DNA from 2 places in the Lysinibacillus sp. Y5S-8 genome. Region 1 is predicted to be linked to the other one. Evidence: predicted binding sites of a transcription regulator. Region 1 holds the regulator's gene; the other holds the start of a gene.
What was found. The regulator LexA, encoded in region 1, represses DNA repair genes until DNA is damaged. The targets are predictions, from matches to a motif close to CGAACATATGTTCG.
Positions count from the first base shown of each region.

Region 2: uvrB (excinuclease ABC subunit UvrB) is a predicted target of LexA. The motif match lies at 5,132-5,145, and genes of this name have one in related genera.

Region 1 is NZ_CP145889.1:1,276,829-1,293,690, reverse strand. Features, by position in the region: gene V6670_RS06035 (DUF896 domain-containing protein) at 1-151, opposite strand, end outside; gene V6670_RS06030 (GNAT family protein) at 338-859, shown strand; gene V6670_RS06025 (transcriptional regulator) at 971-1,135, shown strand; gene def (peptide deformylase) at 1,128-1,703, shown strand; gene tnpA (IS200/IS605 family transposase) at 1,850-2,323, opposite strand; gene V6670_RS06010 (recombinase family protein) at 2,479-3,144, opposite strand; gene V6670_RS06005 (LysM peptidoglycan-binding domain-containing protein) at 3,141-3,455, opposite strand; gene lexA (transcriptional repressor LexA) at 3,622-4,239, shown strand; gene V6670_RS05995 (gamma-glutamyl-gamma-aminobutyrate hydrolase family protein) at 4,349-5,071, opposite strand; gene V6670_RS05990 (prepilin peptidase) at 5,105-5,857, opposite strand; gene V6670_RS05985 (hypothetical protein) at 5,925-6,614, opposite strand; gene V6670_RS05980 (hypothetical protein) at 6,611-7,204, opposite strand; gene pilM (pilus assembly protein PilM) at 7,204-8,178, opposite strand; gene V6670_RS05970 (prepilin-type N-terminal cleavage/methylation domain-containing protein) at 8,291-8,776, opposite strand; gene V6670_RS05965 (type II secretion system F family protein) at 8,864-10,069, opposite strand; gene V6670_RS05960 (type IV pilus twitching motility protein PilT) at 10,066-11,112, opposite strand; gene V6670_RS05955 (ATPase, T2SS/T4P/T4SS family) at 11,124-12,788, opposite strand; gene V6670_RS05950 (G5 domain-containing protein) at 12,812-14,143, opposite strand; gene V6670_RS05945 (prepilin-type N-terminal cleavage/methylation domain-containing protein) at 14,455-14,901, shown strand; gene V6670_RS05940 (type II secretion system protein) at 14,849-15,364, shown strand; gene V6670_RS05935 (hypothetical protein) at 15,333-16,862, shown strand, end outside.
Region 2 is NZ_CP145889.1:722,220-739,081, forward strand. Features, by position in the region: gene secA (preprotein translocase subunit SecA) at 1-1,622, shown strand, start outside; gene V6670_RS03360 (competence protein ComK) at 1,965-2,507, shown strand; one part of gene prfB (peptide chain release factor 2) at 2,632-2,703, shown strand; one part of gene prfB (peptide chain release factor 2) at 2,705-3,733, shown strand; gene V6670_RS03370 (competence protein ComK) at 3,775-4,284, opposite strand; gene V6670_RS03375 (IDEAL domain-containing protein) at 4,510-4,758, shown strand; gene uvrB (excinuclease ABC subunit UvrB) at 5,219-7,198, shown strand; gene uvrA (excinuclease ABC subunit UvrA) at 7,206-10,073, shown strand; gene V6670_RS03390 (DUF4097 family beta strand repeat-containing protein) at 10,162-11,352, shown strand; gene ftsE (cell division ATP-binding protein FtsE) at 11,595-12,281, shown strand; gene ftsX (permease-like cell division protein FtsX) at 12,271-13,155, shown strand; gene V6670_RS03405 (M23 family metallopeptidase) at 13,210-14,517, shown strand; gene V6670_RS03410 (hypothetical protein) at 14,778-15,410, shown strand; gene V6670_RS03415 (redoxin domain-containing protein) at 15,407-15,994, shown strand; gene V6670_RS03420 (hypothetical protein) at 16,072-16,809, shown strand; gene V6670_RS03425 (S41 family peptidase) at 16,844-16,862, shown strand, end outside.

The DNA of each region.
Region 1 (16,862 bases):
TTTCAATCGTATCTCGCATAGTCGCTCTAAACGTATCTAAGTACTCCTTGCGAAGCGCTGTTCGCTCCTTAGCCTCTGCTTCTGTTAATTGACCACTTTTGGCCTTAGCAGAAAGTTCATTAATTCGGTTAATTTTTTCCTTTGATAACATTGTTACACACCTTTCAATACCTAGCTTAATGACTTCAGTATGCAAAGTATAGCATGCTTTCCCTTAAAATGCAGTTATACCAACCCTTAATAACACTTCTTAGCCATAATTTACATGACTTCCAGATGTTAGTCGTGTATAACTAATAATAAAAGGAAAAAATTTATATTTATTGGAGGAAATTAAATGAACATCACAACACAGCGATTACTTATCCGAAAATTTGAAGCCCAAGATTGGCAGGCTGTTTATAGCTATATGTCTGATGAAACGGTGATGCATTATATGCCCGAAGGTGTTTTAACGGAAGAACAAGTCCAAAAATTTATAACAGAAAATAGCGCGGATCAAGCTAAGCATTTTGCCATTACTTTACACGATCAACCAGAAGTTATTGGTCATTTAGTTTTTCATCGATGCTTTGGCGAACATACCTATGAAATTGGATGGGTATTGAATCCTGCTTATCAGCAACATGGCTATGCATCAGAAGCTGCTCAAGCCCTATTAGATTATGGATTTTCCAAATTGAAGCTTCATAGAATAATAGCAACATGCCAACCGGAAAATATAGCTTCTTACCGAGTGATGGAAAAGATCGGTATGCGGCGTGAAGGATTTTTTAAAAAATGTATACCGCATGGTGACAATTGGTGGGATGAATACTATTACGCAATCTTGCAGGAAGAATGGCATAAAACTCTATAAAATGACCGTGTTACATAGTAACAACATTTGGTCATTCAGTAAAAAGAGTATAAAATAAATGGCTAACACTTCAGACAAAATGGAGGGATAAACCTGAGGAGTATGATCAAAATGTTGAGAAACAAATTAGGGATAACCAAAGCTATACTTGCGAAAGAATGCGGTGTTGTTAGACAGACTATTAATTATATTGGAAATGATAAGTACGAGCCATTAGCTTTGAAGATGGCTAAAGTCCTCAATAGCCGTATTGATGAGGTGTTTATGTATGACTAAATTTCTTCCTGATTCGATCATTACCATGAAAGATTTTGTGAAAGAAGACTCGATATTATTACGAAAACAAACCGAAGAAGTGACGACACCCTTGAACCAAGAGGATCGAAATACTTTATTAGCGATGCTGCAATATCTCAAAAACAGCCAAGATCCAACGCTAGCAAAAAAATATAAGCTTCGCCCTGGAACTGGGTTGTCTGCAAATCAAATAGGTGTAGACAAACGGATGTTTGCTGTACTATTTGATCATAATGAAATGGTGTTTATCAATCCCAAAATCATAAGTCATTCCCTCAATATGATTTATTTACCTGATGGAGAAGGCTGCCTGTCGGTTAATCGACCTGTCCATGGTTTTGTGCCAAGATACGAGCGCATTAAAGTCAGAGCATATGACATTGATGGTCAAGAATTCATCCTGCCGTTTCAGGGCTATGGGGCGATCGTTGTCCAACATGAAATCGATCATTTAAACGGCATAATGTTTTATGATCGAATAAATAAAGAGAATCCTTTTCAACTACCTACTAACATCATCATCGACAGTTTGACTTCCTATCAATAGCGTTTTTTACTGTGAATCAGAACCACCAGTATAACTGGTGGTTTGCTCTGCGCGTGAAACGCTGGGGTACTGGCCCATGTCTAAAGACATTCTGAATGGTCCGCCAACCGCACTCCGTTTTCACACAAACCGCTAAAGCGGCTTACTTATTTTTTCTTTCTCTTGATTTCTTCTCCTGTGAATGGGTCAATGAATTCTTTCATCGTCATTTGATCTTGCAGGATATCTTCTTGTAATTGATTTTTTATATACTCCTGTATCTTTTTCTTATTTCGACCGACTGTGTCCACATAGTATCCTCGACACCAGAATTGACGATTACCATATTTATACTTTAAATTCGCATGTCGGTCGAAAATCATTAGACTACTCTTCCCTTTTAAATAACCCATGAACGCAGATACACTCAATTTCGGAGGAATACTTACCAACATATGAATATGGTCAGGACAGGCTGTTGCCTCTATGATTTCTACATCTTTTCTTTCACATAATTGGCGCAATATTCTTCCAACATCTGCTTTAATTTGACCATAAATAATCTGCCTTCTATACTTTGGCGCAAAGACGATATGATACTTACAATTCCACGTTGTATGTGCTAAACTTTTATTATCCATTTATGGTGGCTCCTTTCGTACGAAGTCGGTTGACTAGACCTGACTTTATTGTACGTTTGGAGTTTTTTTATTGTCCATAGCTAAAAGCTTTCCGGAACCCCCTGCATAGCAGGGGGTTTTCAAAGCACACAATAAAAAAAGATTAGCAGGCAATATTATTTGCCTGCTAATCTTTCTTGATGTTCTTGGAAGCGACGATGAACAGTCGCTTTACTTACTTCAAAGCCCAACCCTCGAAGCGTGATCGAAATTTCCTCAAAGGTAAATCCACGTTTGCGTAGCTTGACAATTTCATCTACAGGTAAATCCTTTCGCTCCTGCCCATGGGGATTCCCTCGGTTCGATAAATTATTTTCAGGACGGTAGCCATTTTCTACAGCACGTCGCATGCCTCGACGTATTTTAGCGTTATGGATTCTTCGTTGATACTCCTCCACGATTGCTAAAATCTCAAGCAGCATCGTATCCATTTCATTTAGTTGAACGGGTCCTGCATCGCGCATGGAAAAAACATCTGTTGCTGATTTTTGCAATAAATGCAACACAGCCATCCTTGCGTTCCCACGTCCTAATCGTGTTTCATCTTGTACAAAAAGGGCATTAATTCCCTTTTCTTTAATGAAATCAAGCATTTCAAGCAAGCCATCGCGTTCCACATCATAGCCGCTATGCTTATCCTTAAATACACCCTTTACCTCATAGCCTTGCTCTCTAGCGTAGCGCAGCAACTCTTCCTGTTGACGCTCTAATGAGGAGCTTTGTGTTTCTTTTTCAGTACTTACACGGCAATAGACAACAGCCGACAATTGTTTATTCATCATTGTTCAGTTCTCGCAATTTCAATAGTATGGATGGGATTGGCTTGATCACCCAATACAGGAATAACTAGAGACTTTCCTGCCACAATTTTAATATCTGCTAATTCATTTTCTGTTTTGACCAGCTTAATCCAATCATCTGTACTCATCTTACCACGGTATTGCTCTGCTAACGACCACAAGCTATCCCCATGTTCAATTTGAATTTCTGCGTAATTAACATCTCCTGGATCAGTTATGTAAAGGTATCCTGCAAATAGTAGACAAGCTCCTAATAAAATGGAGATATGTGTATTTTTCTTTAACCATGTCATAGTTACAACCCCTTTTCTAGAATGTTTATTCGGAATGTATGTTCTCATAATAAAGCGAACAAATGTTTTTGTCAAACACTTTTCGAACCTATGTTTGCATACATGTTCGCATTCTGTTATACTATCAAATAAGAAGAATGATATTAGAAAAAAGAGGTGAGCACTCATGAAAAAAGTTTCGAAAAGACAAGAGGACATTTTGGCTTTTATTAAAGAAGAGGTACGAGCTAAGGGATATCCACCATCAGTACGTGAAATCGGGGAAGCAGTCGGACTTGCTTCAAGTTCAACTGTTCATGGTCATTTAGCTCGATTAGAACAAAAGGGCTTTATTCGTCGAGATCCAACAAAGCCACGTGCAATTGAAATTTTAGAGCCTGAAGAGTCTATTCAAAAGCAGCAAGTCATTCATGTACCACTTGTGGGGAAGGTAACTGCTGGTTCTCCAATTACTGCTATTGAAAACATTGAAGAATATTTCCCATTACCAGATACGTATGGTACAAGTGAGGATCAGTTATTCATGCTAGAGATTATGGGGGAATCTATGATTGAAGCAGGAATTTTAGATGGCGATTTAGTTATTGTGAAGCAAAAGGCAACAGCTAATAACGGAGATATTGTTGTGGCGATGACAGCAGAGGATGAAGCAACGGTCAAACGTTTCTTCAAGGAAAAAAATCATTTCCGCTTACAGCCTGAAAATTCATCTATGGAGCCTATTATCGTCGATCAAGTTTCTATTTTAGGACAAGTTGTAGGACTATATCGTCGTGTACATTAATCATTTAAAGTAGGTTTTGAGGATTATGTGTTCCTTCTAAGAGCATGTATCCTCTTTTTTACGCAAAAAAAGAATCCATATATGGTTGGATTCTTTGTACAGTCCCCTGCTACGCTTCCTTTTTGAATTTTAAGCTAGCTTCAACAAAGGCTGAAAATAGTTTTTGTGCAGGCTCATCTCCTGCTATGGCTAGTTCCTCGGGATGCCACTGAACAGCCAAGCAAAATGGCAAATCTTCATGAACAACCGCTTCGATAATGCCATCACTCGATTTTGCTGCTACTTTTAATTTCTCTGCTAATACATTAACTGCCTGATGATGAAATGAATTTACCGCAATTTTATCTTGTTGTAAAATGGTCGCTAATAAATTCTCCGCCATAATTTGTACATAATGAGTAGCTACAGCTCGAGCAGATTGCTGTACATGCTTGAGCAGCTTAGTACTAAAATGGTCACTATCAATATCCTGAAATAAAGTACCACCTAGTGCTACATTTAGTATTTGAATGCCTCGACAAATACCCAAAATAGGCATCTTTCGTGTGAATGCCGCTTCAATTAATGCTAACTCTACCATATCTCTTGCTGGATGAATTTTCCCTAGTTTTGGTGCAGGCTCTGCCCCATACAGAAATGGATGCACGTCATAGCCTCCAGATAACAATAAACCATCTGTAAGGGATAGAATTTGTGTGGCATCCTCCTCTACGCCAAGTGGAATAATAAGAGGAATCCCACCTGCATCAATGATACTTTTACTGTAAGCAGCATTTAATCGAGAGGATAAATCATCTTCCACAAAGGCTGTAATGCCAATAATCGGTTTCACTTGCTTCCCTCCATATGCTTGAAGATTGAACAATTACCAAAAACCTAAATACCAATTGATTAATGAATCCCCATAAAAATAGACAATAATGGCGGCTAATGCAATAGAAGGTCCAAAAGGAATGGGTGTTTTTCTCCCCTGCTTGTTCTTCGTTAACACGACAAGCCCGACAATCATGCCGATAACTGCAGCTACAAATAATGTTAACAGTGTATGCATTGTACCAAGAACAAGTCCAATTAAAAAGAATAATTTAATATCGCCTCCACCCATGCCCCCGTTTGATATCACAGCAATACTATATAATATGCCGAAACCAACGACTGCACCTACAGCACAGTCCCACCAGGGTGTTAATGGCGACAGTACTCGTCCAATAACAAGGAAGGGTAAAAAAAATAAAAGCACCTTATCTGGAATCAGCATATAGGCTATATCAGAAACAACAATGATAACTAATAATGAAATAAAAAATAGGGCTACTATAAACTCTATGCTCCAACTAAGCTGCCGATAAGCAAAGGCAAACAATAGTCCTGTTAATAATTCCATTACTGGATAAATCCAAGCTATTTTATTACCACAGCTCCGACATTTTCCACCCAAAAACAAATAAGATAAAACTGGCACTAGATCAAGCGCCGTCAGTTGCCTTTGACATTTAGTACAATGTGAAGGAGGTTGTACAATCGACTCCTTCTGTGGCACACGTAAGCCTACCACATTATAAAAAGAGCCAAAGACAAGCCCAAATAAAAATAGAAAGATTGTATAAGCCATTTCCAATTTTCTGTCCTCCTAAACTAATAGGCGCCCATACGAATGCAGTATGGAACGCCTATCAATGCAATTATTACTCTCCTTCGTAATAGAACGTCGTCACCTGGACGGTAGCTTGTAAAGTAAGATCCGCATCTTTTTCTAATTGCTCCTGCTCTCCAGGCAATTTGAATTCGATTGTATCCGTTTTCATCACACGCTGTAATTGTTCAATTTCCTGTAAAAAGCTCTCTAGAGAATTAAAATCAAGCGCCTCAACCTCTAATATAAAAGTAATCAGCTTTAAATTCGATGGTAAGGAATCCTTTGAAATAGATGAAATCGGTGAACTCGTAATATTGGTATCCTGCTCACCATTAACCTCTTCTTCAGCTTGCTCCAACATATTAAGGTCTTGCGATACATCTGATTGCGAAACAGCTGCATCATCATTTTGAACTGTTAATGACTTTATGCGTGTCCCTGTCACTTCCTCAATCTCAGCTAAATCTAGTATGATCTTTTCAACGGCTCTTGTTGTAGGTAGCCTCTGTCTTAATGCTAAAACATTGATAGTCGGCTGGCCCTGCTCCATGTCTAATTGAGCTAATTGTTCTTTTACACTAGAAATCTCTTGCTGCATCTGTGATACATGACTCTCTTTTGCTTCTACTTCATTTAATCTTGGTAATAATAAATAATAATAAAGCGCAAATAAAATAGAAACGATTAAAGTCAATAACAAGATAATAGATGAATTTTTACTACTCGTTAATTTATTCATGAGCGTCGTCCTCCAGCTAAATACATAAAGTCGATTGTCGCCGTAATGGACACTGAATAACGTGGTACTTCTTTAAATTTTTGTTCAGGCGTTAATTCCTTATGTTCGCCAAGCTCTATATCGAAGTTTGACACTGTATTAATTTGTGCGTCTGTAAAAAAACTACTCATTAAAAGTCGCTCTACATATTTCGATATATCGGTCATCGTTTCAAAATCCACTTCAATATTAACTGTATTCTCCCCAAAAACGTAGCTACGCAAGTACGTTTGAGTTGGTAGTAAAGTTTTCGTTTCATCAATTAATGGGGTTACAGGATAAGAAACACCTTGAATATAGGCAACAGATTCCTCCAATGATCCCTGATCAACACTTTGTCTTACATCTAACTCTTGCTGTAATTGTTCAAGCTGTGTCGTTAATGTCTTTTCCTCAGCAGTTAAACGTGACAAATCACTTTTAGATGTAAAAAATATAAATAGTAAATAAGCTACTATTAGACCCACAATGACAATTACCAAGCTATAAAAAAGCTTTGGTGAAGTAGACCGTTTTTCAAGCTGTGGTAAGAGGTTTATATCTGGAACCATTAATGAACCTCCTTCAAAGCTAAGCCTAGCAATGTTGAAAATTCTTTCTTAAAATGAGGAAAGAACTTCTCAATTTTTGCTCCATCAACAATCATCAAAGGTGTCTCTAAATTAGAAGATAATAAGGTTCCTATTGATTTAAGTAACGGGTTATCACCAAGCATTATGATTTCATCTACTGTTTTTTCCCCTTTATGTAAAGAAAACTTAAAGAAATTCATCATCCGATCAATTTCTAAAACCTGATCCATGACGACCATCTGGTAATCTTCGGTTTCACCATTGTAGAGAAATTGGTAGCTAAATTCATTGACTTTTTTGCCCTGCCATTGTGCCATATCTGTTTCAATCGATTGATAACGTAAAAACTCAACCTGTCCATTTGAAAAGATACTAATGGAAAGTTCATTGATAGACCACTCAGCAATTAAATATGTTTTATTAGGCACTAACATTGACATATGTTCTAACAAACGTATATTGCATAATGCACGAATATCGGCAGCTTCAGGGTCCAAGGAGACATCTAACAGCATTCCTACTATTTTCGTAATTTCCTCTGAAGGTGCTGCAAATAATATCGCTTTGCCGTCCTCCGCATCGGGATCATAAACATCAATTAACGGGTCCTGAAAAGGTAAATGAATAGAATGGCCCAACTCCATTTCAGCATATCCTCGTAATTCCTGAGGTTTAACATCTTTAGGATGCTCGAAACTTTTTAATAAAACAGTTGTGTCAGGCACAAACATACGAACAGCCTGTTTTTTTCCTGTCCACTTCACAACCTGTTCTTTAATAATTTCAAAAAGAGCCACCTCATCTATGATTGCTCCATTTTCAACGATATCAGCTGGTAAAGGATATTCATAGCCATGCCAATGACTAGGCTCAGGTCCTTTCGCCACAATCGCACGTAGCACATAATCCTTCAGTTCAATCGATACATGCGACTTTCTCTTTCTCTTAAACATGTGAAAAGACCTCCTTTTCCTATTCAGTATAAATCATTTTATCAATTAGTCATCCATTCCCCAGCCAGAAACGCAAGAAAATTATCGTTTCTGAATGGGTTGGGAGGACTGATTATTGAGTTTTAGTATTTTCTGTTTTTTTCTTGTCTACTCCTGCACTTTTTAATAGTTTATTAAGCTCTTCTTCAGATATTGTTATTGCACCTGCAGTTGAGCTAACTTTGAGACTCTCTGTTTTAATCTCTTCAAACCTACCATATGAAATTGACCATTTTTTTCCACTTTCGTTATACGTTACTTTATCATTGCTTCCTAGCTCAATACCATCTACAAACGCTGCTAATTCATCTTTCACACACTCATTATCTGAATTGTCTCCTTTACAAGCGCCATCAATATAAGCAATCTTAGCACCAGATAGAATATTTGATGCTTCTGCTAAAATAGCACGGTCCTTTGACTTATTAATAATATTACCAATTGCAGGCACAGCGATTGCTGCGATAATTGCTAAAATAACAATTACAGCTAAAAGTTCAACTAATGTTAAACCCTTCTCATTTTTCAATAGTTTTTTATTTTTCCATTTTTTAAACATAGAGAATTCCTCCTTAGTAGTTTTATATGAAGTGTGAAAACACGGTCTTCTAATTCAATTTCTGGATAGGCTTTAGATAATTAAAAATTACATATTTTCATATAGTTGGAACATTGGTAAGAATATAGCCGCCACAATCACTCCTACAACAAGAGCAAGTACTATAATCATTAAAGGTTCGATAAGTGACTTCATTGTATCGACGGCACGGTTTACTTCTTCCTCGTAAAAATCAGCAATTTTTTCAAGCATATAATCCAAGGAGCCTGTTTTCTCACCAATTGCTGTCATTTGTGTAACAAGGGGTGGAAATAGCCAGCTTTTTTCAAGTGGCTCTGATAATGTGCCACCCCTTTCTAAATTATCGCGAGCCTCCAGTACTACTTTTCCCATAACTGGATTACCTCCGACTTTTTCAACAATCGTTAAAGCTTGTAAAATCGGCACCGAGCTACTAAAAAGAGTAGATAGAGTTCTCGTCATTCTCGCTATAATATCTTTTTGTAAAAGTTGGCCAAAGATAGGCATGCGAAGTAACAAAACATTAACTGTATAATGAAACTCTTTATTACTTTTATAAAAATAGCGTGACCCCACTACTAACACTAATGGCCCTAAAATCACGAGATACCAAAACTGAATCAACCAATCACTTATACTAACAACAATAACTGTAATTAGCGGCATTTCTAAGTCCATATCTTTAAATGCATCCATAAAGGTAGGCACAATAAAAACCATTAAAAACATGCCAACCACCAGTGTTAAAAGGGATAATATTGCTGGATAGGTCATTGCCGATTGAATTTTTTTCTTGATGTTATATTGCTTTTCTAGTGTGCTTGCCAGACGATCTAATGTGTCGTCAACGTTACCAGTAGCCTCTCCAGCACGCATCATATTGACAAAAAGTAAGGGAAACACTTTGGGATGTTTACCTGCTGCATCTGAAAATGCCATCCCACTCCGAATATCCTCTTCAACTTGCATCAATGCTCGCTTTAGTGGTTTATTCCGTGTTTGCTCACCCAAAATACGCGTCGCTTCAACGACAGGGACACCAGCACGAATTAATGTCGCATACTGCCGACAATAAATAACAAACTCTTGGTGCTTCACTTTTGTACCAATGGCAATGTCCTTATGTAAAATGCTATTTGATTCTTGAAGCTCTCGCGCATTTATTCCTTGTGCACGAAGCTTCTCCATAGCAATTTTTTTATTTGGGGCTTCAATAATGCCCTTTTTAGGTGCTCCTGTTTTGGTGCGACCACTATAACGAAATACAGTCAACTATAATCACCAGCGTTCATGTATGGGCGTGCATCTTCTAGCGAAATCTTACCTGTGGTAATCAGGTGCTGCATCGAAGATTCTAATGTGTGCATGCCCAATGCTTTACTTGTCTGCATTACGCTTGGAATTTGGTGGATTTTTTCATTGCGAATTAAATTCGAAATGGCAGGAGCTTGTACTAAAATTTCTGTCGCAGCAATGCGCCCTTTTACATCTTTACGAATAAATAAACGCTGAGAAACAATACCTTGCAGTACATTCGCAAGCTGCACTCGAATTTGACTTTGCTGATGCGGTGGAAATACATCAATAATACGGTCGATTGTAGTTGGTGCACTACTTGTATGAAGTGTCGCCATTACTAAATGCCCTGTTTCAGCAGCCGTGATAGCCGTTGAAATCGTTTCATAATCTCGCATCTCTCCAACTAAAATAATATCTGGGTCTTGACGCAATGATGCTCGTAAACCATTTGCAAAGCTCATTGTATCGACACCAACCTCACGCTGATTAATGATAGACTTTTTATGAGTATGCAAGTATTCAATTGGATCCTCTAACGTAATAATATGTTTTGATCTTGTCTCGTTGATATAATCAATCATTGCTGCTAATGTAGTTGATTTACCTGAGCCTGTTGGACCAGTTACTAAAATTAAACCTTGTGGTTTTTCCGCAAGCTTATATAACACTTGTGGCATATTAAGTGCTTCAATAGAAGGGATTTTAGCTTCAATTAAACGAGCCGCTATTGTTACTTCATTTCGCTGATGATAGGCATTTACACGGAATCGACATTTCCCAGGCAATGAAAAGTTAAAGTCAGTTTCTCCCTTTTCCTCAAACTCCTGTTGTTTATGTACAGGAAGAATGGCATTTACCATTCCCTTTAATTCTTCAGAATCTAATGGATCTGCACCATAATGTTCCAACTGCCCATGAATACGATATACTGGCGGAATACCTTTTGTTAAATGAAGATCCGATGCTTTTTCTTCAAACGCACGTGTTAATAATTCAACGATTGAATATGATGTCATTTTTATCACCCCTAATCTACACTTGCAACACGTAAAATTTCTGATGTTGTTGTTTGACCTGCTACCACCTTTAATAGTCCATCTACTAATAGGGTGTGATAGCCTTTGTCATTCATATAATCACGAAGAACCAAATCACCTTCTCGATTTAAAATCATGTCCTTCACTTTTCGATCCACTGGAAGGATTTCATGAATCGCCATACGTCCTCGATAGCCTGTATGATTACATGCAGGACAACCACGTCCCCTTTTACCTTGGGTAACACCTTCCAGCCCATTTTCCTCTAGTATTTCTAATTCACGTGAGGTGAATACATATGGTTCAGCACAATCACGACAAACTTTACGTACAAGTCGTTGAGCCATAATGCCTACAAGTGAGGAAGAGAGTAGAAATGGTTCAATGCCCATATCATGTAAACGTGAGATGGATTCTACTGCACTATTAGTATGCAGCGTACTTAACACTAAATGTCCTGTAAGTGAAGCACGTATAGCAATTTGCGCTGTTTCAAGATCACGAATTTCCCCTACCATCACAATGTCAGGGTCCTGTCGTAAAATCGAACGTAACCCTACCGCAAACGTTAAGCCAACCTCTTCTTTTACTTGGATCTGATTGATGCCATCTAATTGGTATTCCACAGGATCCTCAACCGTAATAATGTTGACGCCTTCCTCATTTAAATGCGAAAGAGCTGCATATAACGTAGAGGATTTACCAGAACCCGTAGGTCCAGTAATAAGCATCATGCCGTTGGGACGGCTTATCATTTTCCTGAATAGTACTTCATTCGTAGCACTAAAGCCTAATTTCTCAATATCATTGGACGAATTGGTTAAATCTAAAATACGCATAACAACTTTTTCTCCAAAGACAGTCGGTAATGTGGCTAATCGTATATCAACTGGTCTAAAATTGACATTCGTTTTTATACGCCCATCTTGTGGAATACGATTTTCTGTAATATTTAAATTGCCCATTATTTTAATACGAGCCAATACTACGTTTTGCATATGCTTGGGCAATGACCTCTCTGTACGAAGCACTCCATCTACTCTGTAGCGCACACGTAGCTCTGTTTCTTGTGGATCAAAATGAATATCACTAGCTCTTTGTGCTACACCATTGGCAATAATTTGATTTACTAAACGAACAATGGGTGAATCTTCATTCTCAATCTCGTCTTGTGTTTCAGTACTAGTTGCCGCTAAATCTAACATTGCAGCATCCATCGACTCCTGCAAATCATAATATTTGGTAATTGTACGATATAGATCATCTTTTGCAGCAATGCTTGTTTCGATCTGACAGCCTGTCGTCATACGGACTTCTTCGATAGCAAAATAATCCATCGGGTCTTCCATCGCAATAAACAATTTATTTTTCTCTTTGCGGATAGGCATAATATTTGTCCGCTTTGCCAACTCAGCAGGAATTAATTGCAATAATTCAGGGCTGATTGAAAATTGATTTAAGCTAATATGAGGGATACCAAGCTGAAATTCTAAAACTTCAATGAGCTGTTGCTCCGTTAAGACGTTTTCTTTAATGAGAAAATCACCTAGTTTCTCATTTTTCAACTTAGTAGTTAGTGCATACTCTAGCTGTTCTGCTGTAATAACGCCTGATTCAACAAGTAAATCCCCTAAACGTTTACGACCTGGCTTCATCGCCATAAAAATACCTCCAATCATTATGGACTTGTTTGTACAAAATTACCGCCCTTATCATAATAACCATAGACAATTTCCGGTCCATCTTCTTGCTCAGATTCTTCAGGTGTTGAAGGTTTTATATCAGGTAAGCCGTTGCCATCTAAATCCATCTCTAAATCAGGATCTGCTATACTTTGTCCTGCGTTTTTTGCTGGTGGAGTGACTGTAATAGGCTCCTGCGATGAACGTGTCACAATCCGATTTTGAGGCGCATAGTAATCTCTGCTAATGAACTGTTCTTCCATTGCACCGTTCTCTACAATGGAACGATAAACTTCAACTCTCACCCCTTCTTTCCCCTCTTGTTCCACACGCTCTTGACCAGCCTTTAAATCTTCTGAATAACGGTAAATAGTTCGTGGCTTAACGATTTTATCTTTACTGATACGAACCGTTATATCCTTGTCTTTTACTGCTGTAAATATTTCTATTTTTAATTGATTGCCCTCAATTATAGCTTGCATTTTGCCAAGCTGATTAGAACGATTAATAAATTGTAAGTCTTTCGCTAATGCAGCATTGACATCCGCTTCAATCCCCAGTTGTAAATAGTTAGGCTTTGTTTGTTGAGAATGTCTTTCTAGAACTTCATACTCCGTCTGAAGAATTACACTATAGAGGATGGAAGCTACAAAATCTAAACCGGTATCATTCGCAGCTCCTGCCTGTTCCCCTAAAAGTGAAAGCAAGGAGAATGACTGGTTCGGTACAAGTGTGACGTCATTTAATAAAGGAATTAGTTTTGCAATCCCTTGACTATCTGTCGGTACATCCGCAATTTGAAAGGCAATCCTTTCTTGCATTTGCGAAGCATCAGCATTGATTACTGCTTCAACCTCATGTTCTTTCAAATAACTTGCTTGTACTATTATTTTTTGAAGCGTTTTATCAGTATCCAAAATGCCCATTTCGTCTAGTTCCTGAATAACAGTGTCGCTGGCAGTTACAGGAATGGGGATATGTACAATTTTTTCATTTTTCCAAAAGGCATACCATGGTTTTTTTGTCAGCAGTTCAAACTGTGATATGGCTGTAGTAGTATCAAAAATTAATTGTTTCGGGTCAATGGTCTTAGAGATATTAGTACTTTTAACATTTATTTCTGTTTGCTGCCAGTCTTTAATTGCTTTTTCCACAGTTGGTAATAAATTTGCACTATTAACACCCCCGACTTTTATACCTCCAATTGTTGAACTTTTTGTCTCATCACTAGCAAAAACTTTCCCATTTATTATAAAATTAGGTAGACAGACTACAGCTAGTATAAATATTCCAATCAATACTACAGTAATGGTTATAATTTTTTTCATCTGTCAATCCCCCTTAAACATCGCAATTTGTTGGTTTGCAACTTTATGCTCATCCAGATACTAGAATACTATATTTTCCACTACATTACACTACTAAAAACCTAATTTATTTTAAATAACCCCTTCAAAATATATAAAAATTTCACGATTTAGACTAGTTTATCTCTTATATAATGTTATATTATCGTTATGAATACTTTATTACTAGTCGATTAGAATCATGCTTTTTGCACTACTCTTTTCATAATACATAATTCACTAAATAACCATTTGGTTCTTTTGACACAAAAAACTTATAAGGGGCGATATTATTGCAAAAAAATTTTAAAAATGAAGGTGGCTTTTCATTAATTGAAGTCGTTGCTTCTTTAATTCTAATTACAATAATATTGCTTTCATTTTTCGGATTATTTATTCAATCTAACAAAACTTCCAAAACTTCTAGCACAATCGTAGATTCTACTTATCTTGCTCAAAATGAAATGGAAAATATATTTAGAGAAATCAAAGGCAGAACAGAAGAACAACTAGCTGGACAATTACTCTATACAAATACAGAAAATCCTCAATATATTAGTTGTAGTAAAAATAGTAAATTTTCTACTATTTGGAGCTATGAAAAACAGATGGAAGATAGACGGTTTATTCTAACCATTAAGCGCCATTGTCAATATGAATATCTAGATACTATTGTTATCGAAGTTTATGAGAACGATGTACTCAAAAGCAAGATGGAAAATATTTATAGTAGGAAGTGAATACATGAGGTTCATAAAAAATAACAGAGGTTTTACACTCGTGGAAGTACTTGCTGTTATCTTAATTTTAAGCATTGTTTCAACAATTCTTTTTAGTATACTTTCGTCTAGCAAAGAAACTAATAAAAAACAACTTGAAAATAATGAACAGCTATCAGAGTTGTCTTATGTTTTAAAGCTCATTACGAAAGATATGAGAAAAACCATTACGTATGATCCTAATAATTCAACATTTAAAAACAGAGATGGTTCTATTCAATACACATATATCTTTGATGCTGAAAATAATACGATTACTCGTAACAACGAGGTTATTGCAACTAATATACATTCATTTTCCTTAACAAGTATTGGCGACTCTATTTCCATAAACATTGAAAGTATTAACGAACACACAATCTCTACACAACTATCTTTTAGGAGTGGTGACGGTGCAAAAGATGAAAAAAAATCTACTAAATGATGAAGGCTTTTCATTTTTATTAGTTTTTTTAACCATTGTATTAGTGACGATTTTAGGTCTAGGTTTACTTGCTGTATCTTCAAATTCCTTAAAACTCTCTAAACATGAGCGAGAAGATCAATCCATTTATTACATTGCTGAGGCAGGCGTAAATTATGAAAAAGCAATTTTATTAGAAAAAGCGAATGAAGCTTATCAAAGTGCAAAAGCAGAATACGATCGTTTACCAATTCAACAGAAAAAGTATGAAAAATTTGTAGAATTATATGAAGAGAATATTAAAAGCATAATAGAACCACTATTAAATAACGAAAACACTATAAATAATTTTGAAGAACAACTAGGAATGCAACCTATTGCCAGGATTACCCTAAAACAGGATTTAGATACGAATCTTCGATATTGGATAACTTCTATCGGTACATATGGAGAATCGCCTTCACAAAAAAGAGAACTACAGCAAAGTGTGGACTTTGTTCTTGATGCGGAAACAACTAATAATAATGGTGGGGATGATGAGGAAAATTTAAATACTGCTACTCCTGACTTTGCAGTACAAACTAAAGGCAATATTAAGCTAACAGGTGGGGCATCCATAAAGGGAGATGTAGCTACTGACATCGGTATAATTTCATTGGATGGTGGTTCATCTATTTCTGGTACTGTAGGTGCTTCAAGTGATCATTTCCAATATCCGTCTTGGATGGGGGATTTATCAAGCAAACTTACTCAAAGTAGGAAATATCCTGGTTCAAGTATCCTGCCTTTATTTCCATTAGAGAAAATGCAACAATTATCACAATTACCTGTTCCTCCAAATCAAGAAGTCATCAAAGATCCACACAACAAAACCTTCATTATTAATAATGGACATTTTTTAGCTGATAATTGGATGACTAATAACTATACTTTACAATTAAATGGTGATACACATTTCAAACAGTTCAAAGTGGATCAAAATAATACGTTGACTATAAATGTAGGAGATACAGATAAAAATTTATATATTGAAGATTTTAATATACTACAGGGGCATATTAAAATTGTAGGAACAGGAAAGCTCAATGTATATATTAATAATACTTTTAATCTAAAAGGATCTTTAAACAGGAACGGTAATGCTAATCAAATAAATTTATATTATAATGGAGCATCAGCTATCACAATTGCAGGAGAAACACAAAGCGCTGCCTCTCTTTATTCTAAGCAAGCCAATTTAACATTCACAGGGGGGATAGGATTAACGGGGAATATATATGCAGGAGCAACTAAGGTTACTTTTAATGGTGGTTCAAACTCAAATGGTCAACATATTATTGCACCAAATGCTTCTGTCATTTTAGAAGGCGGCGCTCACATTAAAGGAGCTATTATTTCTGATAATTTACTAGCTAATGGAGGTACTTCCGTTACATTTACAGAAGGCACAATCCAACCACCTTCTTCAGGACATACAGAAATTGGCGATCCTATCACTTTAATAAAAGAAAATGAATTA
Region 2 (16,862 bases), 550 kb from region 1:
ATGTGAGTATGCATAATGATGTTGACTATGTTGTCCAAGAGGGCGAAATTGTAATTGTTGACGGCTTTACGGGTCGTTTAATGAAGGGACGTCGATATTCTGATGGACTTCACCAAGCAATTGAAGCCAAAGAGGGCGTTGACATTCAAAATGAATCAATGACAATGGCTACCATTACGTTCCAAAACTATTTCCGTATGTACCAAAAGCTTGCGGGTATGACAGGTACAGCGAAAACAGAGGAAGAAGAGTTCCGAAATATTTACAACATGAGCGTTATTGCGATTCCAACGAATAAACCAATAGCTCGTGATGACCGTCCAGATTTAATTTTTGCTTCGATGGAAGGAAAATATAAAGCGGTGGCGGCCGATATTGCTGAGCGTCATAAGGCAGGACAACCGGTGCTTGTTGGTACAGTTGCGATTGAAACATCTGAAATTATTTCGCAGTTACTTGATAAACATAAAATCCCTCATAATGTCTTGAATGCGAAAAATCATGAACGCGAGGCAGAAATTATTGCAAATGCCGGTACTAAGGGCGCAGTAACGATTGCGACAAACATGGCGGGTCGTGGTACAGATATTAAACCAGGTGAAGGTGTACTAGAAATTGGTGGTTTAGCGGTCATCGGGACAGAGCGACATGAATCCCGTCGTATCGATAACCAGCTTCGTGGACGTTCTGGTCGTCAAGGGAATCCAGGGGTTACGCAGTTCTATCTATCCCTAGAAGATGATTTAATGCGTCGTTTTGGCTCTGATAATATGAAATCGATGATGATGCGCTTAGGCATGGATGATTCTCAGCCATTGCAATCAAAAGTTGTGTCGAGAGCTGTAGAATCAGCACAGAAACGTGTCGAAGGTAATAACTTTGATGCACGTAAACGCTTATTACAATATGATGATGTGCTACGTCAGCAACGTGAGATTATTTATAAAGAGCGTTATGATGTATTGGAAACAGAGAATATGCGTGTACTCGTAGAGTCTATGATTCAAGAGACAATCGATAATGTTGTTGGTCTGTATACTCAGGGTGAGCAGAAAGATTGGAACTTAAAAGCAATTGAAGATTTTGTAGCGGCTAATCTGTTAGAAGAGGGTCAGCTTAAAGTAGCAGATTTCCAAGGCAAGTCTGCTGAAGACATTAATCAGTTGATTTCGGATGCTGTTCATGCTCGTTATGATGAAAAAGAGGCAGAACTGACACCAGAGCGTATGCGTGAGTTTGAAAAGGTAATTTTATTACGTTCTATTGATACGAAATGGATTGATCATATCGATGCGATGGACCAACTTCGTCAAGGTATCCATCTACGTGCATATGGACAAAATGATCCACTTCGAGAATATCAACAAGAAGGCTTTGTTATGTTTGAGGATATGGTTGCGTCTATTCGTGAGGATGTCGCGAAATATGCAATGAAGGCAGAAATTCGTAGTAATCTTGAGCGTGAAGAGGTGGCGAAGGGCCAAGCGGTTAATCCGAAGGAAGAAGGCGGCTCAGCTCCGAAAAAGCAACCTGTACGTAAGTCTGAAAACATTGGTCGTAATGATTTATGCCCATGTGGAAGCGGCAAGAAATTTAAAAACTGTCATGGTGCAGGTCAATAATATATTAGTGAAAAAAATCATTTTAACTACATGTTGAAATGGTTTTTTCTTTTGACATCATACTGTTTTAGGAAGAAATTTAGGAATAAAAGTCAGAATTTATAGACAATTGAAAAATATGGGTATACAATAGCTGTAATATTAGGATTTTAGTTCAGGGAAGCTCCTGTTATTATCCTAAATAAGAAGGTGCTATGAAGACTTAGACCTAGAAAGGGAAGGGGTGCTATGCATGATAATAAAGCAATTTTACGAGTCACAAACATCTGGAATGTACGAATATTGGTATATCCCTTTTTATTTTAATTGAAAAAACATAAAGTGTATAAAGGAGGACTATAGGTGCATAAAAAAGATATTATGAATAGTGAAACGATGATGTATATGCCTGTGTATGATTCCTTTGGAAATTTATGTACGCGGGTGATTGAGAAAAATAATGAATATCTATCGAAATTAGCACCAACGAAGTTAATGGACTATAACCTTCGTTATTTTGGTTCGAGTTTAAGAGGGGCATTTGATGGCTCGAAAATGATTTTAGGAAAGCTTAATAAAAATCCAATTGTAGTGGATGAACGATGTAATATTTTATGGTTTCCAAGTAAGTCTCCTCTACAGCCTGAATGTATCTGGTTCGCCGTTCATCATATTGATGAATATATCGCTGTGGATAAAAAGAGAGCAAAAATAACTTTTACGAATGGCAAGGAACTGGTAGTGGATGTCAGTGTTAAAGCGTTAGAATATCGTATTCAGAGAGCCTATTTATTAAAATATAGGTTAGAAAAACGAACAAAGCATTTGCTTGTTCAGTATGACCGTGTAAAGGTTTTTCAGCGTCTCGCTCTTAATATGCTAGAGGACGAGACACAGGATCATTGATTACTCCGAGAAAACAACTGCTAGATAGTATGTTTTCCTTTGTAAAAACGTTATAATGAAAAGATACGGAGCTTTGTGAGTGCAATGTTAGCTCCATTACTAACGTTCGGAGGATTTAACAATGATTGAATTAGCAGATGTACGCAATGTGTTAGACACTACAGCCAAAAAACTGGCGGACTTCAGGGGGTCTCTTTGACTTAGAAAACAAAGAGGCACGCATTCAGGAGCTAGATGAAATGATGCTAGAGCCTGGCTTTTGGGATGATCAGCAAGGGGCACAGGTGACCATCAATGAAGGCAATGGCTTAAAAGCAATCGTCAATGAATATAAAGATTTAGTGGAAACCCATGAAAATTTAGATATGACACTGGAGCTTTTACAGGAAGAGCCAGATGAAGAGTTACAGGAAGAACTAGGCAAAGAGCTAGCAGAATTCCAGCAAAAAATGGGAGATTTTGAGCTGCAATTGCTGTTAAGTGGTCCATATGATCAAAACAATGCCATTTTAGAGCTACACCCTGGTGCCGGTGGAACGGAATCTCAGGACTGGGGTTCTATGCTGTTACGTATGTATACAAGATGGGCGGAGAAACGTGGATTTAAAGTGGAGACTGTGGACTATCTTCCTGGTGATGAAGCAGGGATTAAATCGGTAACATTGTCGATTAAAGGTCACAATGCTTTCGGTTATTTACAGGCTGAAAAAGGCGTGCATCGTCTAGTGCGTATCTCACCATTCGATTCGTCAGGCCGTCGTCATACATCATTTGTTTCTTGTGATGTTATGCCAGAGTTCGACGAAAATATTGAAATCGAAATTCGCACAGAGGATTTAAAAATTGATACGTATCGTGCTACAGGTGCGGGTGGTCAGCATATTAATACGACAGATTCAGCAGTTCGTATTACACATATTCCGACTGGTACTGTTGTACAGTGTCAAGCAGAGCGTTCACAGATTAAAAACCGTGAAAAAGCGATGACGATGCTAAAAGGGAAATTATATCAATTAGAGTTAGATAAGCAGCAAGCGCAACTAGATGAAATACGTGGTGAGCAAAAGGAAATCGGCTGGGGCTCACAAATTCGTTCGTATGTATTCCACCCATACTCTATGGTGAAGGATCACCGTACGAATGAAGAAACAGGTAATGTTGGTGCAGTGATGGATGGCGATTTAGATCCGTTTATTAATGCCTATTTACGCTCGAAAATTGGCTAATACACAAATCCCCCAAGAGGTGTTCTTGGGGGATTTTCTAGTTAAAAGGGAGGATGATATGGCGCATCTTGGCTAAGCTGCTTGCGCTCGTTCATGTAATATTTATAGAGCATTGATGCATTCAAAAACTGTTTACTAATCGAGGCATATTGAATAGGTAGTTCAATTGCTTTACCGTTTTTTAATGTGACAACACACCCCGTCTGACTTGGGGTAATATTGATAATCGCGTGAAGTCCAATCCATATATTATGAATGGAGTTCGGGGAGTAGGTTGGTAGAAAAATACAGGGATAGCCGTAGTCAAAGGCCACGACGATTGGTAGCTTGTGTTGATTGCCAAAGAAACGTTTAGCCGATAGTTTTGCAGCTTCATAGGTTGAACCTAATGAGATACAAGATTTTCGAAGCACGTGCATCGGTTTACGCGTGACGATCAGCTCATTGTGCTTATCGATAACATGAGTGAAAACCTTGGAGTTGTGCTGAATAGGTTGAAGCAAGTAAGTGTTGAATGAAATTAAGTAGCTATTGACAAAATTGCTAGTCATATAGAGAAAGCCTCCTTTTCTGTTGATAACGGTAGTGTAGAACAAAATGAGAGTTTCAAAAAATAGACAAAGTAGCTGAAAACCCTTCAGAAAAGTATGAAATGCTTAGAGAATTCGCTGCAAATGTCACGAGATTAATAGCTAATCCAAGTTATTTTCGATTCGTAAGCATTGCAATTTAATTTCAATTTTCATATAATTTAGAAAAGGATCGAGGTGAGATCGTTGGATAAATATTATTCGTACACAGATTTTCTAAAAGCCGTGGGTCAGTCGAAAAAAGTTGATGAGGCAGAGAAATTATTAAACGAGATTTATTTAGATTTATTTTTAAATCGTATCCAGCGTATGCATCGTCAAGAGCAGCTCATGGTTCTGATAGACAGAGTACTCGATGAAAAAGATGAAAACGCATTTTACCAATACGCAGCCGAACTACATTCCTTGCAGCAAACAGAGGATGAATCATACTAACGAACCCGCTCTCCATGTCTATTGGAGAGCGGGATTTTTTTGATTGAAGGAGGGCTGCTCGTTCAAAAAGTGAGAGTCTTCGCTTATAAAAGAGGGAGAGTTGCTCAGAAAGTAAGAAATCCTGCTCAGGAGTAAATCCGCTCTCAAAGCAAGAGCCCTGGCTCATAAAAGAATGCAACCCACGCCAAAAATCTGTTACCCCGCTCACAAAAGCAGAAGCCCTTTACCGAAAATATTATGACTTCTACTCAAGAATCGAAATCTATTGAATAGATTAAGCTTGAAAACGTGTTGAAGCGGCTATTATGAGAGTAATAAGTATTCTTCGCTTCACGGTTATTCATTTAAATTTTAGGGATAAAAAAATTTTTTACAAACATTCGTTCGTTAAATGTTCGAAATTTTAATATTGCTATGCTAAAATATATGTACAAATTGGAAGGAAAGGACGGGGACATGTGTGCAAACATTTGATTTACAAGCGCCATATCAGCCTAACGGGGATCAGCCACAGGCAATTGCGGAATTAGTGGAGGGTGTAAAAGCGGGCAAGCGTCATCAAACATTACTTGGTGCTACGGGAACAGGTAAAACGTTTACCATTTCTAATGTCATCCAGCAAATTAAAAAACCAACACTCATTATGGCACATAATAAAACACTAGCTGGCCAGTTATATAGTGAGTTTAAAGAGTTCTTCCCGAATAACGCTGTTGAATATTTTGTCAGCTACTATGATTACTACCAACCAGAAGCCTATGTACCACAGACAGATACCTATATAGAAAAAGATTCCAGCATTAACGATGAAATTGATAAGCTGCGTCACTCTGCTACTTCTGCATTATTTGAGCGTGATGATGTCATCATTATTGCATCTGTGTCCTGTATTTATGGTTTAGGTTCTCCTGAAGAATATCGAGAAATGGTTGTATCGATTCGCACAGGTATGGAAATTGAACGTAATCAGCTACTGCGCAAACTTGTAGATGTTCAATACGAGCGTAATGATGTCAGTTTTACTCGGGGGACATTTCGGGTACGTGGAGATGTAGTGGAAATTTTCCCAGCCTCACGTGATGAGCATTGTATTCGGGTGGAGTTTTTCGGTGATGAAATCGATCGTATTCGAGAGGTGGATGCTTTAACGGGAGAAATTTTATCGGATCGAGAGCATGTTGCTATATTCCCGGCATCCCACTTCGTTACACGAGAAGAGAAAATGCGAAAAGCGATTGAAAACATTGAAAAAGAATTAGAGGAACGTCTTGAGTTGCTACGTGCAGAGGATAAATTACTAGAGGCACAGCGCCTAGAGCAACGGACACGTTATGATTTAGAAATGATGCGTGAAATGGGCTTTTGCTCAGGGATTGAAAACTATTCACGCCATTTAACATTGCGTGGAGCAGGTGCCACTCCATATACATTGCTAGATTACTTCCCAGATGACTTTTTGCTTGTAGTAGATGAAAGTCACGTAACACTTCCTCAGGTTCGTGGTATGTACAATGGTGACCAAGCTCGTAAAGGTGTACTCGTAGAACATGGTTTCCGTTTGCCATCAGCACTTGATAACCGTCCACTACGTTTTGAAGAATACGAAAACCGAGTGCATCAGGCCATTTATGTATCAGCCACACCAGGCCCTTATGAGCTGGAGCATACGCCGGAAATGGTTGAGCAAATTATTCGACCTACTGGATTATTGGATCCGTTAATTGAAGTGCGACCTATTGAAGGGCAAATCGATAATTTAATCGATGAAATTCAAGATCGAATTGCCCAAAATGAACGGGTTTTAGTGACAACATTAACGAAGAAAATGTCAGAAGATTTAACGGCCTACTTGAAAGAAATGGGCTTAAAGGTCGAGTACCTACATTCCGAAATTAAAACGCTAGAACGTATTGAGATTATTCGTGAGCTACGTAAAGGAACGTACGATGTACTCATCGGTATTAATCTCTTGCGTGAAGGGCTTGATATTCCTGAGGTGTCACTTGTAGCGATTCTTGATGCTGATAAAGAAGGATTTTTACGTTCAGAACGTTCATTAATTCAAACGATTGGTCGTGCTGCACGTAATGCAAATGGTCATGTCATTATGTATGCGGACCATGTAACAGATTCGATGAAAAAGGCAATTGATGAAACACAACGTCGTCGTGCATTGCAAATGGCTTACAACGAGGAGCATGGCATAACGCCTCAAACCATTATCAAGAAAATCCCAGATGTAATTCGTGCGACACAAGTGGCAGAAGAAGAAGAATCCTATGTGACAAAGGCTACGAAAGGCAAAAAGCTGACAAAGGCGGAAAGAGAACAGCTTTTGGCTTCCTTAGAGGTCGAAATGAAGGAAGCAGCAAAAGCGCTTGATTTTGAACGTGCGGCTGAGTTGCGAGATACAATATTTGAATTGAAGGTAGAAGGGTGAATGACTTGTGAAAAATACTGAAATTGTCGTGCAAGGTGCACGTGCTCATAATTTGAAAAATATCAATGTCACAATTCCACGTGACCAATTAGTCGTATTAACAGGTTTATCAGGCTCAGGAAAATCTTCTCTAGCATTTGACACAATTTATGCGGAGGGCCAACGTCGTTATGTTGAGTCCCTTTCTGCCTATGCCCGTCAATTTTTAGGACAAATGGATAAGCCAGATGTCGATGCAATAGAAGGATTATCGCCTGCTATTTCCATTGACCAAAAAACAACGAGTCGTAATCCACGTTCTACGGTTGGTACGGTAACGGAAATCTATGATTACTTACGATTACTTTATGCACGCATTGGTAAACCGATCTGTCCAAATCATGGTATAGAAATCACTTCCCAAACGATTGAGCAGATGGTAGACCGTTTATTATCATATCCAGAAAGAACAAAAATGCAGCTTCTTGCGCCGATGGTTTCTGGACGCAAGGGAACCCATGTTAAACTGCTAGAGGATTTAAAAAAGCAAGGGTTTGTTCGTGTGCGAATTGATGGGGAATTACGGGATTTAGATGATGCGATTGATCTTGATAAAAATAAAAAGCACTCGATTGAAGTAGTAGTGGACCGTGTTGTTATGAAGGAAGGTATTGCCTCACGTTTGAGTGATTCCTTAGAAACAGCTTTACGTTTGGCTGATGGTCGTGTACTTGTTGATGTGATGGAGTATGAAGAATTATTATTTAGTGAACATCATGCCTGCCCGATATGTGGTTTTTCTATAGGCGAGCTAGAGCCTCGTATGTTTTCATTTAATAGTCCGTTTGGTGCTTGTACAAGCTGCGATGGCTTAGGCTCAACACAGGAAGTGGATTTAGATTTAGTCGTTCCAGATTGGGATCGTTCCTTGTTAGAGCATGCTATTGCTCCATGGGAACCGACTAGTTCACAGTACTATCCACAATTATTAAAAGCGGTGTGTGATCATTATGATATCCCAATGGACGTGCCTGTGAAGGATTTACCAAAGGAAAAGATGGATAAGGTTTTATATGGCTCAGGAAAAGACAAAATTCACTTCCATTATGAAAATGAGTTTGGCAATGTGCGAGACCAAATGATTGAATTTGAAGGTGTTGTGCGCAATGTGGAACGCCGTTTTAAAGAAACAACATCCGATTATGTTCGTGAGCAAATGGAAAAATATATGGCACAGCAGCCATGTCCGTCCTGTAAAGGTTATCGTTTAAAGCCTGAGACGTTAGCTGTGAAAGTAGCAGATAAGCATATTGGTGAGGTCACACAATATTCGATTCAGGAAGCGGACACATTTTTCAAAGAGTTGGATTTAACTGAAAAGGATATGCAAATTGCTCGACTGGTTTTACGAGAAATTGAAGAACGATTGGGCTTCCTTGTCAATGTTGGTTTAGATTATTTGACATTGAGTCGTGCAGCAGGGACATTATCAGGCGGTGAGGCGCAACGTATTCGGCTCGCTACACAAATCGGCTCACGTTTAACAGGAGTTCTCTATATTTTAGATGAGCCTTCTATTGGTTTGCATCAACGTGATAATGATCGTTTAATTAGCACGCTGCAAAATATGCGTGATATCGGCAATACGTTAATTGTGGTAGAGCATGATGAAGATACGATGTTGGCAGCCGATTATCTTATTGATGTGGGACCTGGAGCAGGTGTTCATGGCGGTCAAATTGTGGCAGCAGGTACACCACAGGAAGTTATGAATAATGAAAACTCTCTAACAGGGCAATATTTAAGTGGTAAAAAATTCATTCCATTACCAGTGGAAAGACGTCAACCAAATGGTCGTAAGCTGTCCATTAAAGGTGCTAAGGAAAATAATTTACGTAACGTCAAAGTGGATGTGCCACTGGGTTTATTTGTAGCGGTGACAGGTGTGTCAGGCTCTGGGAAATCGACACTGATAAATGAAATTTTATATAAATCATTGGCACAGAAGCTGAATCGTTCAAAGGTTAAGCCTGGAGAACATAAAGAAGTGACGGGCCTAGATGAGCTTGAAAAAGTAATCGATATTGATCAATCACCAATTGGTCGTACGCCTCGTTCAAACCCAGCAACGTACACAGGTGTCTTTGATGATATTCGTGATGTTTTTGCGGCAACAAATGAAGCAAAGGTACGAGGCTATAAAAAAGGCCGCTTTAGCTTTAATGTTAAAGGTGGACGCTGTGAAGCATGTCGAGGAGATGGCATTATTAAAATTGAAATGCACTTCCTTCCAGATGTTTATGTTCCATGTGAGGTATGTCATGGCAAACGTTATAATCGTGAAACACTTGAAGTGAAGTATAAAGATAAGAGTATTGCAGATATACTTGATATGACGATTGAAAATGCAGTAGTGTTCTTTGAAAATATTCCTAAAATCCAGCGTAAACTACAAACGATTGTCGATGTGGGCTTGGGCTATATGAAATTGGGACAACCAGCTACAACTTTATCGGGTGGTGAGGCACAGCGCGTAAAGCTAGCCTCTGAGTTACACCGACGATCTACAGGGAAATCCTTCTATATTTTGGATGAGCCAACGACAGGTTTACATGCCGATGATATTGCTCGATTGCTCGTCGTGTTGCAGCGGCTTGTTGAAAATGGGGACTCTGTATTAGTCATTGAGCATAATTTAGACGTTATTAAAACCGCTGATTATATCATCGACTTAGGGCCAGAAGGTGGAGATAAAGGTGGCACTATCGTTGCAACAGGTACACCTGAAGAGGTAGTAAAAGTCGCTGGCTCTTACACAGGGAAATACTTAAAACCTATCCTGGAACGTGATCGTCTGCGAATGGATGCATTGCTAGTAGAAGCGTCTCAATCTTAAAAGACCCAATTTATTCAATTTTGCAGTGAAACTTTTCACATGATGAATCGTATAAATAGTATAACGAACTGAGGGAGGCTATTTATTTATGCAAAATGAACGTCAACGAATTTTAGAACTTGTAGAAAAAGGAACGATTTCGGCACAAGAGGCGATTACATTACTAGAAGCATTAGAGCAACCTGGCAAGTCTACTCAAAATGTTATGGATGATGTGTCAAAAGAGGCGCAATCCTTTTCAACTGAAAAAGAAGAGTCACTATTTGAAGAAAAATCAAAAGATGGTGACAAGAAAAAAGATGATTTTATGAAATATTTCCAAGATGAAATGCAAGATTTTCGTAAGGATTTAACGCAGATCGGTTCTCTTTTTATGGATATGATGAATACCGCTGTTAAAAAGGTAAAGGAATTTGATGTAGCATCTCCATTTGGAGATAAAATTGAATTTACACATACAGAAGAAGTGGCAGCTGCTAACGTAGACAATGTTATTGTTGAATTGCCAAATGGTAATTTCTCATTGGAAGCCAGTGAAGGAGATACGATTCAGGTAGTTTGTAAGGTGAAAGCACCGCTGATGAATGAGAGCGAGGAAGAAACACGCAATCACTTTTTAGAGCAATTTGTTGTAAAAGAGGATGAGCATTCACTTCGCATTTTAAGCCAATTAAAGCTTGTTCAAGTCAATGTAAAGGTGCAAGTACCTAAGGATAAACTTGAAAAATTATCTGTTCGTCTCATGAATGGTAGTGCGTCACTACAGGATATAGAATTTGAAGAATTAAAAGTTAAAACATTGAACGGAGCTATTAAAGGCACTAAGTTTAATTTTGGAAAAGCGGAAGTGGACTCTTCTAATGGTTCCATTGAATTAACGAATGTTCGTGGTAAGGATTTAGAGGCTGAAACATTGAATGGACGTGTTTATTTAGATGGTGCTTTGGATGAGGTAGAGGCGAAGTCTGTCAATGGACATGTAGTGGTAACAACTTGTTCTACAAATTCATCTAAAATAAAAGCTCAAACAGTTGCTGGAGCGGTGGAAATATATGTCCCACGTACCATTTCATTAAGTGGTAAAGTTGTGACGAATTTCGGGAAAGTGGATGTAGGCATTCAGGATGTTTCTAAAATGGAGTCACAGGATCAATTCCTATCCAAAGTAGTACGCTTTGATAAAGAAGTTGAAAGTGCAAATCGCTTATTTATCGAAGGCGAATCGAAAACTGGCGCCGTTTTAGTGCGCTACACAACAACGGACGAACAACAGATGTAACATGGGAAGCATTCAGGCGAAAGCTTGAATGCTTTTTGCTATTTCAAACAGTATTCGACTTGGATTATCGTCGATTGCTGTTTTTATTTTTGTCATTTTTTTAATGATAATGGCAATGAAAGAACGAAATAGAAGGAACTGGCACGTATTGAAATGAAACTGTAATAAAAAAACAGAAATAGAGTGCTATAATAGTAAAAGAAATACCTCTTACATAGATGAGAGTTTTAGGTGGTTTAATCATGATAGAAATGAAAAATGTGACAAAGAAGTACCCAAACGGTGTAGTTGCGACAAATGGTATTTCCGTTAATATAAAGCAAGGCGAATTTGTGTATGTAGTTGGTCCAAGTGGAGCAGGTAAATCTACATTTATTAAATTGATGTATCGTGAAGAAAAGGCAACATCAGGGCAAATTATAGTCAATGGTATTGATTTAGCAACATTAAAAAATAAGAAGGTCCCTTTTTTGCGCCGTCAACTTGGCGTAGTTTTCCAGGATTTCAAATTACTACCTCGTTTGAATGTTTATGAGAATGTAGCATTTGCACTTGAAGTAATTGAGGAAAATCCAGATGAAATCCGACGTCGTGTGATGGAAGTATTAGAACTGGTCGGATTAAAGCATAAAGCAAGAATGTTCCCGAATGAGCTTTCAGGTGGGGAACAGCAACGAGTGTCGATTGCACGCTCAATCGTCAATGTTCCTAAAGTGGTGATTGCAGATGAACCAACAGGGAACCTCGATCCTGAAACATCTTGGGAAATCATGAATTTATTTGAGGAAATTAATGCTCGAGGGACAACCATTGTGATGGCGACCCATAACCGTGAAATTGTCAATACGATTCGTCGTCGTGTTATCGCAATTGAAGGCGGTTTAATTGTCCGTGATGAACACGGAGGTGAATACGGCTATGAAATTTAATACAGTAAAGCGCCACTTCCGAGAAAGTGTGAAATCACTTGGCCGAAATAGCTGGATGACCATTGCGTCTGTCAGTGCCGTAACAGTTACGCTTATACTAGTAGGCGTTTTTGCGCTTATTATGATGAATTTAAATAAAGTAGCGACTGATTTAGAAAACGATGTTGAGATTAAAGTTTTAATTGATGAGACAGCTGATGAAGCTGCAGAAAAAGCACTCGTCGAAAAAGTCAAAAAATTGCCTGGTGTGTCAGAGATGACCTATTCCACTAAGGAAGATGAGTTAACTAAGTTAGTAAAAGATTTTGGTGATGATTTTAAGCTATTTGAACAAAGCAACCCTTTACGTAATGTAATCTATGTAAAAGCTGCTGATCCCCAGCAAACAGCTAAAATAGCAAAAGCGATAGATAAATATGAGTATACGTATGACGTTATGTATGGCGAAGGAAAAGTTGAAAAACTATTTAATTTCTTAAATATTAGTCGTAATGTAGGCATCGTACTTATTTTAGGGTTATTATTCACGGCGATTTTCTTAATTTCGAATACAATTCGTATTACTATTATTGCTCGTAGAGATGAAATTGAAATTATGAAACTTGTAGGGGCTACGAATTCATTCGTACGTATCCCATTCCTATTGGAAGGTATGTGGCTCGGAATTTTAGGTTCGATTATTCCGATTGCGGTTGTCACAACCCTTTACCACAATGTATATAAAATTATTGCACCACGTTTACAAGGTGAGCTAATTCAATTACTTGATTTTTCTCCACTTGTGTATCAGGTGAGCGGTCTCCTGTTACTCATTGGCGTGCTTATCGGTGTTTGGGGAAGCTTTATGTCAGTCCGTAAGTTTTTAAAAATTTAGTCACAACGGATATTTGTGAAGAAGAAAAAGAATAGTCGAAGGGGAGTTCAATCGGTGAAAAGTAAGGCGAAAAAAACATTGAAAACACTTGCAGCAGCATCTGCTCTATTTCTTTTTATCCAAACTCCATCAGCGTATGCAACAAGTTTATCGGATTTAAAAGAAGAAAAGAAACAAATTGAAACAAAGAAATATGATTTAAATTCATCCATTAGTAATAAGTCAAATGCCATCACGGCTAATCAAGAAAAGCAACAAAAAATCTTAGATCAAATTCAAGCATTGAACGCTGAAATCGACAAAACCAATAGTAATATTAAAAATGTTCAAGCAGATATTCATACAACAAATGAAGAAATAAAAAAATTAGAAGCTTCTATTAAAGAACTTCTGCATAAAATTGAAGAGCGAGATTTATTATTACAAGAACGTGCACGTGCGATTCAAGCTGGTGGCTCGGTAAGCTATTTAGATGTTTTGCTTGGATCTAATAGCTTTGTAGACTTCATTGATCGCTTCTCTGCAGTTAATGCACTATTAGAAGCGGATCGTCAAATTATTCAAGATCAAAAAGATGATAAACAACAGTTAGAAGAGCAAAAGCAAAGTGTAGAAGAAAAACGTCAAAAATTGGAAGGCAAGAAAGCTGAGCTTGAACGATTAAAGGCATCTTTAGATAGCCAAAAAGCTGAGAAAAATAAACTAGTTGACCAATTAGAAAAAGAGCAAGAAAAGCTCAAATCTGAAAAAGTATTACTTGAAAAAGAGTACTCAGAAGCATTAGAAGTAAGCCAAGAATTACAAGATCAAATCATTGCAGAGCAAAAACGTTTAGCTGAAATTGCTCGTCAACAAGAAGCAAAACGTAAAGCAGCTGCTGCGGCGGCAGCGGCTGCAGCAGCCAACAATGGTGGTGGTTCATCAGGTGGTACTGTGAACGCGCCTCAATCAAATGGTACTTGGATTAAACCAACGAACGGCCGCCTAACATCACCTTATGGCTGGCGTAATATTGGAGCTGGCCCTGAATTCCATTACGGCGTGGACCTTGCAAATGCAACAGGAACACCGATTTGGGCAGCGGCGGATGGTGTAGTTTCTTATGCAGCACCACTTAGTTCTTATGGTAATGTTGTCATTTTGACGCACTCTGTTGATGGACAAATTTATACAACAGTTTATGCCCATTTAAGTGCATTTAATGTTAGTGTAGGACAAGAAGTAACACAAGGTCAGCAAATTGCAGCAATGGGTAGTACAGGTCGCTCTACTGGCCCTCACTTACACTTTGAAGTGCATATTGGTCCTTGGCGAGGACAAGCTGTGGGCAGTGTAAACCCACTAAAATATATTCCATTGTAAAATAGAACAGCTATACATTAGAGAATTCTAGTGTATAGCTTTTTTTATTTCATCTATATCTTTAGAAGATAAGAACTCCCTACTCTATGAGTAACGGCTATTATACGATTCTATTTAATGTTATGATGAATATATACATAGTGGGGTATTTTTAACAGATGTTAATTTCTGAAGATTTTCTGAACACAGTGTGAAATATTCTTATTTTAAAAGGGTTCTATGCTATGCTGTATCTAACTTTCGGAGGAGGATTTGTTGGAGTGATTAATACAGAATGGTACTCGATTCGAGCACTAACTTTACCAGCTACTGCAGTGGCTTTACTCATTACATTTTTTATAGTGTGGCTCATATTACGCGTGCAATTTTCAAAAAAATGGTCTGAAGTATATGCTGATGCGATTTTTACATTTCTCATTGTTTGGAAACTAAGCCTACTTGTGACTGATTTCAAAGCTGTTGTGAATAATCCAATGTCATTACTTTATTTCAATGGCGGTACAATAGGTGTTTATCTCGGCGTCATCGTAGTGTCCTTACAAATATGGAGAAAGCGGCACAATCTGCAGTTTGAAAAACAAGATATTATCCCTTGTAGCTGGGCTATTATTTTAACGCAATCTATTTACCAAATGATTGTCGTGCTACTCAATGACAACACTACATCGAGTGAAATCATTACATTAGTTGTGCTAAGTGTATTAACCATCATCATATTATGGAAACTAGCAGCGATGAAACAAGCTTTATTATTGTATACAGTTGGCTATTTGATCGTGGCTCTCTTCCAAACCCTTGGTATATGGCAAACAACTGTGGGTGTGAGTGTAGTACTACTTTGTTTGGGATTAGCCATTCAATATGAACGAATCAATGTGGGAGGTAAAGAATGAAAAAAAATATTGGGCTACTGATCGTTGTGCTATTAGTGATTGCGATGATTGGTACATATGTGAGACAACAAATTAATGAAGAACGTGCTATTGAAAAGTCTGCTCTTGGTAAGGATATGGAGGAGCTAGAAACTGGCTTAAAAAAAGGGGATATACCGCCTGATTTCACCTTAACAAGCTTAGACGGAGAAGATATCACATTAAGTAATTTGCGTGGGAAAAAGGTTGTACTAAATTTCTGGGCGACATGGTGCCCACCTTGTAAGGCGGAAATGCCGCATATGCAAAGCTTCTACGATGAGTATGCTAAAGAGAAAAACGTTGAAATTATAGCTGTCAATTTAACAAGTGCAGAACGGGATGTGACAGCCGATGCCAAAGTAGACACAGTGATGACATTTAGAGATAGCTTTGAGCTAACATTCCCCATTTTATTGGACCCAGACAATGACGCTGGCTTAGATTATCAAATCATCACCATTCCAACCACTTATTTTATTGATTCCAACGGCTATATCCAACGCGCCATCAGAGGACCAATGGATGTAGATATGTTAAATGATTATGTAGATGCACTAGATTAATTCATAAAAAATCTGTTCGTTTTCTATAGTAGAAACGAGCAGATTTTTTATTTTTATAGGAATTAAGGTGAACAATTGTGGGGCCAGAGGGAATACTCGCGAAGCCAGAGGGAATACTCGCGAAGCCAGAGGGAATACTCGCGAAGCCAGAGGGAATACTCGCGAAGCCAGAGGGAATACTCGCGAAGCCAGAGGGAATACTCGCGAAGCCAGAGGGAATACTCGCGAAGCCAGAGGGAATACTCGCGAAGCCAGAGGGAATACTCGCGAAGCCAGAGGGAATACTCGCGAAGCCAGAGGGAATACTCGCGAAGCCAGAGGGAATACTCGCGAAGCCAGAGGGAATACTCGCGAAGCCAGAGGGAATACTCGCGAAGCCAGAGGGAATACTCGCGAAGCCAGAGGGAATACTCGCGAAGCCAGAGGGAATACTCGCGAAGCCAGAGGGAATACTCGCGAAGCCAGAGGGAATACTCGCGAAGCCAGAGGGAATACTCGCGAAGCCAGAGGGAATACTCGCGAAGCCAGAGGGAATACTCGCGAAGCCAGAGGGAATACTCGCGAAGCCAGAGGGAATACTCGCGAAGCCAGAGGGAATACTCGCGAAGCCAGAGGGAATACTCGCGAAGCCAGAGGGAATACTCGCGAAGCCAGAGGGAATACTCGCGGAGTCAGAGGAAATACTCGCGGAGCCAGAGGAAATACTCGCGGAACAAAGGAAAATACTCTCGAAGCAACAACCAACACCCATGAGAAAAGTGAAATATTCTCTCTTCATAAATTTGAAAGGTAATCTTGTATGTTTGAAAAAATAGAGTCATACAGTAAAAGAGACGGAGGAGGGAAGAATTGCGCAAATTAACGGCCG